DNA from 3 places in the Paenibacillus sp. Y301 genome. Region 2 is predicted to be linked to each of the others. Evidence: riboswitches for the same ligand, from Rfam matches in the RefSeq annotation. Region 2 holds a riboswitch; each other region holds the start of a gene.
The links. A riboswitch is a leader RNA that binds a small molecule or an ion and turns the genes downstream of it on or off. The one in region 2 is predicted to bind cyclic di-AMP.

Region 1 (4,278 bases), on a different contig from region 2:
GTGATGACCCAACCATATAAGATCTATGTATACAATGATTTTATACGCCAAGGGGGAAAACCATGAAAAGGAATTGGAAAAGGGTAAATTTCTTGCTGTTGGGATTAGTATTAATACTAAATGTAGTTGCTTGTTCAAATTCTGCCAAAGATACTAACGCAAATTCGAATACAACTTCGGGAACAGCAACTTATAAAGCAGGTACTTACACATCAAAGGCACAAGGTAACAATGGTGATATCACGGTTGAGGTTGTATTTGATGATAACGCGATCGTATCTGTAACTATTAAAGAGCATAGCGAAACGGATAGTCTTAGCAATACACCATTCGAACGTATCCCTCAGCAAATTGTTGAGGGACAGACATTGGCAGTTGATGTTGTGTCAGGCGCTTCTAATTCATCGAAGGCGATCCTTGCTGCGGTTGAAGATTGTGTCAAGCAAGCGGGCGGAGATGTAGCTACCCTTAAGGTTGCTGCCATAACGGATGATAAGGCACAAAAGGAAACTGAACTAACAACGGATGTTGTCGTTATTGGTGGAGGAGGTACAGGTCTCACAGCTGCTGGATCTGCGTTTGAGAACGGCGCCAAGGTTATTGTACTAGAGAAAATGGCAACGGTAGGTGGTTCTACAGCGTTATCTGGCGGAGGTATTTCTGCAACAGGTACTCGTTTCCAAAAGGAACTAGGCATTGAGGATTCACCAGAATCATGGATGCAGTTGTGGAAAGAGCGTCAAAGTACAAGTAATCCTGATAGTATATATCCAGATTATGATCGTGTAGAAACCTTTATGGATGAGGCAGTAGATACAACACACTGGTTGGTTGATTATATGAATCATAAGTATACTCGTGTGGAAGGATATGGTGTTGATCCTGTAGCTCGCCTTCATTTTCCTGAAGCTGGTGGTGCTAGCTTAATTGCAAATCTAGATAAGACCCTTAAAGATAAAGGAGTCGATATCCTTTTAGAGACAAAAGCAACGGAATTAATCACGGATGATAAAGGTAACGTAATTGGTGTTGCAGCGGAGAATGCTGAAGGAAAGCTGATCGTTCATGCGAAAAAAGTCATCATCGCTTCAGGAGGATTTGCTAAGAGTGAGGAAATGATGAAGCGTTTCTTACCTCAATTTGTTGACGATATGGGGATCAGTGCAGCTGCTGCGGGTAGTACAGGTGATGGGATAGTCATGGCAGAAAAATTAGGCGCAGCGTTATACGAAGATCCGTGGGTGATTGGTCTAGGTATGGGAAGTTTGGTTCCAGAATTACGTGGTATTGAATGGGATACTACTAAAGTATTAGTGAACGAAAAAGGCGAACGTTTTATGGATGAAAATAGTCATTACGCTATTGTAACAAATAAAGTGCTTCCTAACGAACAGGTATGGATGGTTATAGATTCAAGTGAAGCCAATGCGAAAGTAATTGGTGCCATTGAAGGTAAACTTCCTAATGCTGAGATCGCTGTCGGAAATACAATGGAAGAATTAGCCTCTACTATGCAAGTATCTGGAGCAGCTCTTGTGAAAACAATGGATACTTTCAATGCTGGAGTAACTTCAGGTAAAGATGAATTCAACAAAGAAGTAAAGACACTTGTATCTGTTAATAAAGGGCCATTCTATGCTTTTAAATACTATCCTAAAACTATGGGTACATTTGGTGGAGTGAAAGTCGACGAACATTATCGTGTTGTAAAAGAAGATGGCTCAGTCATCGACAATCTTTATGCGGGTGGAGAAGCAGCGAATCGCTATTTATACAACCAGGTCTATATGTCAGGTAGTGCGGTTCAGTATGCGTTAACTAGTGGACGCTTGAGTGGAGAACATGCTGCAAAGGCAGTTGCTGAAGGAAAGTAATATTTGACGAAGAACATTCATTAAACTAATCTAATGCCTTGATGAATGTTCTTTGTTTTTTTGGAATTTAAAATATCCAACATTTGACTAATTGAATGGACTTATGTACTATAAAGTTACGCTTAATTTTCAGCATAGTAGCTGAAAAGCGGGGGAACCATTTTTTTGGGGCGAATCAAGAGACATTTGTAGGGAACCATCTTTCCCGAGCCCGACAGCTAACCTCGTCAGTAGTAGATGGGTCAACTTATGGTTTATAACTGTTCTAATGACCCGTTATCGGGTCTTTTTGCGTCTTTATGGCCCGATACCCTTCCCAAGGTGAAGTGTTTACTTCGCTTTGTGATGGGACGGGTCATTTTTATTTTAAGAAAAAGGGGGGACAAATGTAACAAACCATATTTTAAACTTCAAGGAGGAGTAATATGCCACAGCCGAAATATATTACCGATATTGATAAGATCATGGAAATCCCGGAACATGAGCGTCAGAAACTTAAACAGATAACGGAGAAATTCGTATTTCGCGTTAATGATTATTACTTAAAGCTAGTGAATTGGGCTGATCCAAATGATCCGATCAAGAAATTAGTTATTCCGAATGAAGGAGAACTATCCGAGTATGGTCGCTGGGATGCATCGGATGAAGACACGAACTACGTTGTACCCGGTTGCCAGCATAAATATAGAACGACGGCCTTATTAATTGTATCCGAGGTATGTGGTGCTTATTGTCGATATTGTTTTAGAAAGCGCTTATTTCGTAATGACGTAAAAGAAGCGATGTCCGATGTAAGCCCAGGAATTGAGTATATTGCGAATCATCCAGAAATAAATAATGTATTACTAACAGGTGGAGATAGCTTAATCCTAGCTACTTCGAAGCTAGAGATCATTCTTGACCAATTGCGTGATATTGAGCATGTCAAAGTTATTCGATTAGGATCTAAAATTCCCGTATTTAACCCGATGCGAATCTACGAAGACGAGAAGTTATTAGAACTTATCAAGAGGCACTCAAGTGCTGATAAACGCATCTATGTCATGGCCCATATTAATCATCCGCGTGAAATAACGCCTGAAGCCAAACGGGGGTTTGAGGCGTTACATCAAGCAGGAGCAATCGTCGTAAACCAAACGCCTATTTTACGTGGAATCAATGATAATGCCGATGTACTTGCAGAACTTCTTGATCAATTGTCGTGGGCTGGTGTCACACCTTATTATTTCTTTATAAATCGTCCGGTTGCAGGTAACCGAGATTTTGTACTTCCGTTGGAGCAGGTGTATCAACTTGTGGAAGAGGCTAAGGCGAAGACATCAGGGTTGGGTAAACGAGTCCGTCTATCTATGAGTCATACATCTGGAAAAATTGAGATCTTAGCTATTGACCACGGTAAGGCTTATTTAAAATATCACCAATCAAGAGACGATGTGTATGGGAAGTTTATGGTTCTGGATTGTCCAAGTGATGCCTCGTGGTTCGATGATTTACCGGGAAATGAGAAGTATTGGAAGCAGCCAGAGAAGAAGTCCGATCGTATTATATCTGTTAACGAATTGCCTGAAATGCCAGTAAAATCTGAACGCTCGAAATCGGCAAAAGTGGCATTACATTAGAATAGAATTATCAGATGTGGAAGACACATACCGGCCATCTTAGATTAGAGCTTCTTCTTTTTTTGTAATCCCAATCATATGCTTGTATAGAGATTTATTGTCGGCATTAGGGGGATGATCATGAAAAGAAGAGCAAGGTGGCATAGCCAGCGAAGCGGGAAACCCAGAAGCAGACGTAGATTGTGGCTTGTTGGGTTTCTCGTTTTTTTAATCATAATGTTTCAGGGATTCGCGTACATAGATCGTAATTTGAAACCACCTATTATGAATTTGGCTCAAATTAGAGTGAAACAGCTGGCGACGGAAGCGATCAATGAGGCGATTACAGCACAGGTTACGCAAGAACAGAATTTCGATGATCTCGTGAATTGGAAAATGGATACGTCCGGCAAGGTATCAGGGTTCATGTTGAATTATGCGGAACAAATGAAGATTACATCCAATACGTTTAAGGTTGTTCAAGCTACATTAAACGACGTACATCAGTTAAAGGAACATATTCCTATTGGGATGGCGTTAGGAAGTCCTTTTCTGGCTTCAATTGGTCCTGGAATTCCCGTGAAAATAGAGCCTCAGGGAGCCGCTAAGATCGAATTATCAACGAGGCAACGGGATGCTGGAATCAATATGATTCTTGTGGAGGTATACATCCACGTCAGTGTAGACGTTGCTGTAGTCATTCCTTTTGATATGGAACATGATTCTGTAGAGACGGAAATACCTATATCATACCTAATGGTTGTAGGTGACGTTCCTATGTATTATTACAACTCTAAAGGTCAACC
Region 2 (4,278 bases):
TCCCAGCTTTCTCTGACGTATAACTAAGCGTAAGGAATATTAAGAATAGAATCATCATGCTTGAGAATATGACCCATCCTTGCTTCTTGTTTTTCGCAAATAGCCCAAACGTATAAGGTAGTGCAGCAGCAAGCATCCACATACTTAATATTTCAATAACATTGGTTAATGGACTTGGGTTCTCAAATGGATGTGCCGAGTTGGCCCCAAAGAATCCACCACCATTCGTTCCGAGATGTTTAATGGATTCCAATGAAGCGATAGGACCCATCGTTATCTGTTGTTCCACACCTTCAAACGTTGTTACTGCAGCCGTTGGATCGAACGTTTGGGGTACTTTTAAACCGACTAATACGATCGTAACGATAAATGCTAGAGGTAAGAAGATACGAATAATGGCTTTGGTGAAATCTTGAAAAAAGTTACCTAATCCTTCACCACGTCGAGTAATTCCGCGAATAAAGGCAATCGCAATCGATAAGCCTGACGCTGCCGAAGTAAACATCATCATCGTAACAAACGCCATTTGTGTTAAATACGTCACACCACTCTCGCCGCTATAATGCTGCAGATTGGTATTTGTCATAAAACTGATGATCGTATTAAAGGCGAGGGAAGCCTCCATATTCTCGTTCCCACTCGGATTCCCTGGTAGTGATCCTTGAAGACGTAGGAGTACGTAACTAATTACTAGTAATACCGCATTCGTCGCAATAAAACTTAGTACATACTTCTTCCAGTTCATACTATTACGATTTCTTAATCCGATCAGTTTGTAGATCACATTTTCCGTTGAACCAAAAATCTTATCCGTTCGGTTGGGTTCATTGGAGAATACATGAAACATATAGGTACCCAGTGGCTTCACCAGCAACAGTAGTACGACAATCACAATTCCTATTTGCAGTAAGTCCATACTTTATATCCTCCTTATAGGGATGAATTCTTAATTGGTATGTTAACTAGAATCTCTCTGGATTGATTAATGCATAGATCAGGTAAATGAAGATGACTAAGGTCAATGCAAGTATAACGATCATTGTTCCCCGCCCCCTCTATCTACCAACGTTCCGCACCAATGCGTGAACAATAACAATAATCCAAATCCAACTACTAACGTGATGATCATATAGACATCCATCATTATGGGAATGCCCCTCTCATGTAGATTTTTTGATGATTCATCTTCATGCTATTTATCGAGTAGAAATCCAACGTCCCCATTCTTCGTATAGATGACATGGTTTGCACCCATCCCTCTGTAAACTCCACGTGGGCTAGAATATCGAGTGATAATGTAAATCTCATGTGTCGTCCATGGGCGACAGATCTGGAGATAGCGACAACTTAAGTTAAGACTACTTTCAAAAATATAGATTCTACCTACCGCTACCTGCGGGACAATCCACTTTCTAGTCATACTTGTATCAATACGAACCACATGTTTTGCACCCATTTTTAGATAATCCAGTTCTTCCGTACGGCTATTCGTCAGTACCGCAAATGACTTTTTACTATAAATTAATTGGTTTACAAATTTCCGCCCGTCCTCATTAGGAGCGATAACCAAGGTGACTCCATCTTCCATTAATCAGGTCCTCCTATACGTTTAAAGACAACAAAAAAGAAGCTCAGCGAAAAAGTAGCTTTCCCAGAGCTTCTTTAGGATTCCATGACAAAATAAAGTCATGAACCAGCCAGAAGGCGGTTTGCTGCCTCTCCCTGCACGCTTACGAAGTTAGCTGTCGGATTCGGGCGAGAGAGTCGCCCTATTCTCGGCATGTCGATACATAACCGAAAAATTCACCCCATGGAAATATCCGGCGTTTACGCAGCAGACATCTCCGATTGGTTCCCCCGTTTCTGAATTACACAGAATTCAGCGTTCAAGACAATGGATCAAATTACTTTTATATAACGGATTATCGTTTCCTACCACACTTGATTGACAATCCATCACATTTAAAAATCACAGAGTAACATACGTACCCTATGATCGGTAGTTGCGATCACAAGCTTCATCATTCCTCTCTCAGACTTAAGCTTACGAGGTTAGCTGTCGGATTCGAGCGGTGAGAGTCGCTCTACCTAGTAAAGACATGAAATGCCTTGACCAGGATTCACCCCTGTAGCATCTAATTTCGACTCTCACACCGAAAAAAGTTGACTACATTTGGTTCCCCCGCTTCCCACGATAGAGTGGAAATTCAGCGAAATTATGAATTGAAAATAATAACAATTTATATTTCGTTATGAATCATACACCCGCTCCAAATGAGTGTAAAGGTGACTTGAACCCCACCTAGAAGGAAATAAGAAGCATCTAGGTTGATGGTAACGATTACAAAAATAACAATCAACTCCTTGCTCATTCATGCTCTCTATATCTCAATATTACGCAATTATTGTAATTACTTATTCTCAAAAACGAACAAAGCCATCCAAATGGATGACTTTGTAAATATATTTATATGTCTTTATTGATATATCCTTTAATGAATATCGATTTAAACGCCTAATTCACCGTAATTGAACCGACAGAGGACGTTAGTGACAACAGTGGACCGCCGCCATTGATGTCGCTTTTCCCTTTAGAAACTCCTGTGATGCTACCCACCTCAGTCTTCGTCTCCAGACTACATTGAAGGGATTCAGCCAGGTTCGCAACAATGGCACCTACTTCTGTCTTCACTTTGAGACTACTATCTTCTTTCATTTGATCAATACCCAGTTGAAGACTACCCGTTTCGGATACTATACTAGATTTCCCTTCAATGTGAGCTCCTTCGATACTTACTGAACCCACGTTATTATGAACATCATATACACCTCTCAGGTTACTTAAATTAATCTCACCAACTTCACTGAAGATGTCATAATTTTTAACCCGATCTGGTATCTCTATCACATAATCAATACTGAAGTTTGAGAATCCATACTCTTTCTTTGCCCACTTCCACATATTAAGCTTCTCATTCCCCTTAGGATGTGTAACGACCTCTAACTGATCTCCATTTACAACGACAGCAATTTCCGCGTGATCCATGATCTCTTGATATTTATCATCACGGGATGATTTGTCTAGAGACCAAATTGTAGCAGTCACGTTAATCTTATCACCAGAAGTTCCTTTCACCACAATGTTACCTACCTCATGGTCCACCTGAAGTGCCGATACTGAATTATCCACCTCTTGTGTGTATGAAATCTCTTGGTGAATGCCATTCCTCTTCAACTCATCACTCAAATCTAAGGCTGTATCTTGTACTTTATCCCTAATCCCTTCTACTGCTTCACCAATTCCGCTCTGAATCGTTTCGGTATTATTCGTACAGCCAGACAACAAACCTACGAATACGAATGCTGCAATCAGCATTGGCTTATAATGGATCCCCATATTAAATAATCGCTCCTTCATTTGATAGTCCTGCATTTCAGTCTCACGATGTTACGTTGTCATTATTATACAATATTAGGTAATTAATAACACCGGTCTGTGGACTAGTAAATTACTGGACTAGAGGCGGGGAAAGAGTGTTTAATATTAGTCAGAAAAGGGTTGTTCATTTATCCAATTGCTGTAGTCTCCAAACTCCTTATAGGGACATTATAAAAAGACATAAATAAAACGCGATCTCCGCACAACCGGAAAACCGCGCCCCGTAAGCCTTCTCAAAAATGCTGGTGAAGGGAATTGAACCCCCGGCCTACGCGTTACGAGTGCGTTGCTCTACCCCTGAGCTACACCAGCCTAAGAACCTAACTTGCCTTTACACAATGATTATTGTACCGCTAATTCACATTATATGCTCTGGTAGATAGATCCTACTTTAACTTATCCTGAACAGACTGTAATTTCTGTGCACTAGAAGAAAATTTATCACGACGATCATCCAATTTCACCGAAGTTGAGACCCGCTCTGCTCCCGCTAGGAATGGAGATTCATGTAATGTAGCTATAGCTTTCCATACTAATTCAAGAGGCCCCTCAATAATTGTACTCATGGATGTTAGTTCATACGTTATACCTTGCTGTTCCTTTAGAACCCGTTGCATATCCGCAACGTAAGCACTTAGGCTTGTCGTCTGCGTTCCAATCGGAATAATAGTAACTTCAGCTATTGCCATCTCATCATACCTCCTAAGCTATTTATAATTATTTATATGTTCTTATTCTAGCCAACTCGCAAATATTTAGCAAAATGAAGACACAAAAATTTCATATCGCAAATCAAAACACTCCAAAGGTTAGTGGTAGCGGGCTTGGGAAAAGTTTCA
Region 3 (4,278 bases), on a different contig from region 2:
ACAAGAGGCATGGAAATACGGCTCACAAGACATTTACGCCCAGAATGTATATTATCGCGGCAAACTAGTGCTAAAAGGCATAGAGCGGCAAGTAGGGAACCAGACGATGAATAAAATTATGGCTACCTATACCAAGAAGTATCGATTTGGTCATCCCTCCACACGAGACTTTCAAAAAGTTGTGGAACAAGTTACACGCAAATCGTGGCAAACCTATTTCAATCAATATGTCTATGGCAAGCAAATGACAGACTTCGCCATAGATGACATCACCGTACAGAAAAAGGAGAGTAGTTCAGGAACCATATACGATTCAAATGTGACCGTTAGTCGACAAGATGGTAATTATCCTAATATCCCCATCCTTTTTACATTTGCAGATGGTCATACCCTCAAGAAAGTATGGAAGGGAAATGGAGATATCGCTCAATTTAAGCTCCAATACAAGTCGCCCCTATCCTGGGCCATGATTGATCCTCAATATACACTTGTGTTAGAGAACAAATATATCAACAACTATTTAAAGGCGGATCTCGACGTCAAGAAGGTATCCCGCTGGAATATTAGTGTCACCAAGTTAGTGGAAACACTGCTTGGAAGTCTATCCTGGTGAGGTGAGAGACGGTGAGGAGCAATATCGCCCATGGTTGGAAAGGTCTAAAAAATCAATTCTACGTCGTCATCATTCTATTTCTGTACCACTTGCTATTCGGATACTTTCTATACCGTTTGGTGAATTCGGCGGTAGTACCGCTACTTCAACGCTATCCTGATCCACCCCCCAATGAATTAAGTCAGATCTTATTCTATGTCGAAGGACAGATGGGCCTTGCCCATAGCCACACGGTTCATAACTATCTCTGGATTCTGTTAGGAATGCTACTATTACGAATGGTTCTTACTCCTTTTATTCATTCTGGTATATTTTACGGTCTCCACCAAGAACGTAAGGGAGAAATGGGTGCTTTCTTCTTTCAAGGCATGAAGCGTCATTGGAAACCTGTCATGTTATTCTATTGGATTGAAACAGTATTAGTTCTCATTCCTGCCTATTGGTTAGTACCGAAACTGTATTCCATGGCTATGACCGGACTTATGTCCCCTGGTATATTAACTGAAGCTATCCCCTGGTTAGTTGGGTGGTACATATACGGCTATATCATCCACCAGATTGTATTGTACATGCAATTTGGCTCAACTGGAGATGTCTCTATCTTCTCATCTATATGGATATGTTTACGACATGTCCTGGCCGTGATTGGAATCTCTCTTCTCCTGGGAGGACTAAATCTACTTCTCTTTTGCTTATTCACTGGCTTTTCTCTTTTTTGGACGGGAATACTCGCGCTCATTCTGCAACAAACATATCCAGTAATATCTTGTCTATTTAAAATGTGGAACATCACCTCACAGTATAATTTGTGGGCAACCAAGCTTATAAAAAAATAAATATATATTTGCATATTATATCTTTAGCCCCCTGATACAAGAAGAAACCCACCTTTTTTGGATGAAAAAGGTGGGTTTCTTCTTGTCCTATTGTGTGGTTTAGGTTTGCCAAAGTGTAAAACCTCTGTTAAACTCATTTAGTAACAACTTTGTAATCTTTATTACGACCTCTGAAATTTATCATCGTAGTTTGTCACTTTCAGGTGCACGAAACAGCCAAATTCCTAAGCACCAGGAAACGGGGGAACCATTTTATGGGTGAATTGATCTCGAAACAGAGGGATCATAGGAGACCTTCTACCGAACCCTTAAGCTAACCTCGTAGGCATTGGAAGGGGAACAATGATTTGAAGAAGAATGTAGTCGCTACAGCCTTGAGCGTGGCTCTTGCATTGACGATAGGAACGGGTAGCGTATTTGCCGATTCAAAGATGGACTCCGTGATTGACAATACGATTGGAGTTACATATAAAACGGGTGGAACAACCGCAAATGGATTTGATTGTTCTGGCTTTACTCGTTATGTATTCTTAAAATTAGGCGTGACTTTGCCACGTCAGTCTGTTTCTCAGTACCACACAGGTACCGCTGTATCGAAAAGCCAAATGAGACCTGGCGACCTGGTGTTCTTTAACACTTCAGGAAAAGGTGTATCTCACGTCGGGATATTTGTAGGTAGTGGAAAATTTGCACATGCCTCTTCTTCACATGGGGTAATTGTTAGTTCACTTTCAGAAAGCTACTATTCTAAACGTTATGTTGGCGCAAAAAGAGTAATGAGTACTTCTAAATATCAAGCTGCAGCTTATAACTAAATATAATGTGATAAATTATTAGGACCCTTAGATGAGCTGAAGTCTCTCTAAGGGTTTCTTATATACTAAGACGTACGAAGTCAGAAAAAGTTGACGATTAACCAAAATGTTTTTTTATAGTTAAGAGTCAGTTTAATTTCCAACACATAATCCCCGCCCACTAAATACCATAATTAAACAATTAAGGACACGTATTCTAGTAATCTACCTTTATTTTGTAAAATGTTAGATAAATTCCATCAAAGTTTACAGAAACAATTGCCAAACTCCCATTCCTTTGTTACAATAAATCCAGTAAGTTTTTAGTAACAACTTTGTAATAAGTTTTGTAATCATTTAATGTTAATTATATCTGCCGAATTCCCAATTATGGGAAGTGGGGGAACCAGTCTTGGGTGAATTGATCTTGCAGCAGAGGGATCATAGGGAACCTTCAACCGAATCCTTAAGCTAACCTCGCAGGCACCGGAAGGAGTTAACTTTTTTGAAGAAGAAATTAACAACTACAGTATTAGGATTAACATTATTATTTTCAATTGGAACTGGTAGCGCTTTCGCGGATTCTACACTAGATGAGGCTATCAAACCAACAATTGGTTCTGCATATAAGGGCGGCGGAGTTAACACTAATGGATTCGACTGTTCTGGATTCACATTGTACATATTCAATAAACTAGGTATTGATTTACCTCACCAATCCGGATCTCAATTCAGTATGGGAACTGCCGTTAGTCGTAGCGATTTAAGAGAAGGCGATTTAGTTTTCTTTAATACAAGTGGCAAAGGTGTTTCACACGTTGGAATCTATGTTGGTAATGGTAAGTTTGCACATGCCTCTTCATCCAATGGTGTTATCATTAACTCACTCAGTGAATCCTATTATGTCAACCGCTATGTTGGTGCCAAAAGAATTATGAGTAATACTACGTATGAGTCTGTTGCTACAGACAAATAGTTTTTCTACAACCCGACCTGTGGATGAGATCCTTAATCTCAACTACAGGTTTTTTTATTTGTCACATTTGTACCTAACTCTCAACTGACTAAACTACTAACATGTCATCATATATTTATTCATATACTTATGATAAGTTGCCCATACTCTTCATTAACCACCCTGCTGATAAGTAAACAGTTATTACGTACAGCATTGTACATATTTATTATGAACTCCTTCATTTCATTCAAAGAAAGGAACAATCAATATGACTAACTCACCATTTATCATAACTTCTATGACCACTGAACATGCTCGTGCTATATCTGAATGGGTTTACCCACCTCCCTACAGTATTTATGGATGGATGCCCTGGAATCAGATGGAGGAGCTTCATATTGAGTTTGGAGATCCAATGCTTCGGAAGGAGCAATATGCCTCTATCATCAACTTGAATGGAGAGTTATGTGGTTTCACTCAATTCTTCCCACTAGAAGGGGTGACAAGGCTTGGTATTGGCTTACATCCTAAATTATGTGGACAGGGAATGGGAAACTTGGTTGTTCAATCTATTGTGCATGAGGCGCAACGACGGAAACCTCAAGATGAAATTGACTTAGAAGTTTTAACTTGGAATATACGTGCTATTAAGGCATACCAAAAGGCAGGGTTTGAAATTACAGACACATATGAACGCATGACTCCAGATGGGAGCAAACCATTTTATTGCATGGTTTATAGTAATACCTGCGATAACCATGATAAATAGCACATATTCTACTGATTATCGCAACAAATATTGGAATTTAATTCTCTTTTTTGACACAAATGCTTCCAGTTCCGCTATAATATAATCATCAGCTTAATAGCTTACATAGAAAGGACGAAAAAGATGCAAAAGTATATCATGAGCGGTTTCTTTTTTACTGCCTGTGTTGTAGCCATTGTACTTATGTTTACACTTCCTGGTAAAGAGCAAGTAGCAGAGGAAGCGAAACCTAGCATGCCTGAAGTTGTATTAGATGCTACTGTAGCCGAGTCTACTATTAAAGCAAATTGCATAAGTTGCCACGGGGA

Region 1: linked by a shared signal. The riboswitch ahead of AC1D69_RS03505 (KamA family radical SAM protein) and the one ahead of AC1D69_RS09345 (hypothetical protein) in region 2 are both predicted to bind cyclic di-AMP.
Region 3: linked by a shared signal. The riboswitch ahead of AC1D69_RS24050 (C40 family peptidase) and the one ahead of AC1D69_RS09345 (hypothetical protein) in region 2 are both predicted to bind cyclic di-AMP.

Annotation. Positions count from the first base shown of each region.
Region 1 covers NZ_JCAIUL010000002.1:14,713-18,990, forward strand. The annotation lists gene AC1D69_RS03500 (FAD-dependent oxidoreductase) at 63-1,874, shown strand; cyclic di-AMP (ydaO/yuaA leader) riboswitch at 1,984-2,122, shown strand; gene AC1D69_RS03505 (KamA family radical SAM protein) at 2,300-3,493, shown strand; gene yunB (sporulation protein YunB) at 3,614-4,278, shown strand, end outside.
Region 2 covers NZ_JCAIUL010000004.1:186,208-190,485, reverse strand. The annotation lists gene kdpA (potassium-transporting ATPase subunit KdpA) at 1-916, opposite strand, end outside; gene kdpF (K(+)-transporting ATPase subunit F) at 963-1,040, opposite strand; gene AC1D69_RS09345 (hypothetical protein) at 1,193-1,588, opposite strand; cyclic di-AMP (ydaO/yuaA leader) riboswitch at 1,712-1,895, opposite strand; cyclic di-AMP (ydaO/yuaA leader) riboswitch at 2,027-2,223, opposite strand; gene AC1D69_RS09340 (hypothetical protein) at 2,516-3,433, opposite strand; tRNA gene AC1D69_RS09335 (tRNA-Thr) at 3,680-3,751, opposite strand; gene AC1D69_RS09330 (MTH1187 family thiamine-binding protein) at 3,826-4,128, opposite strand.
Region 3 covers NZ_JCAIUL010000024.1:16,097-20,374, reverse strand. The annotation lists gene AC1D69_RS24060 (M1 family metallopeptidase) at 1-613, shown strand, start outside; gene AC1D69_RS24055 (hypothetical protein) at 625-1,449, shown strand; cyclic di-AMP (ydaO/yuaA leader) riboswitch at 1,654-1,792, shown strand; gene AC1D69_RS24050 (C40 family peptidase) at 1,797-2,264, shown strand; cyclic di-AMP (ydaO/yuaA leader) riboswitch at 2,608-2,744, shown strand; gene AC1D69_RS24045 (C40 family peptidase) at 2,749-3,219, shown strand; gene AC1D69_RS24040 (GNAT family N-acetyltransferase) at 3,470-3,970, shown strand; gene AC1D69_RS24035 (c-type cytochrome) at 4,094-4,278, shown strand, end outside.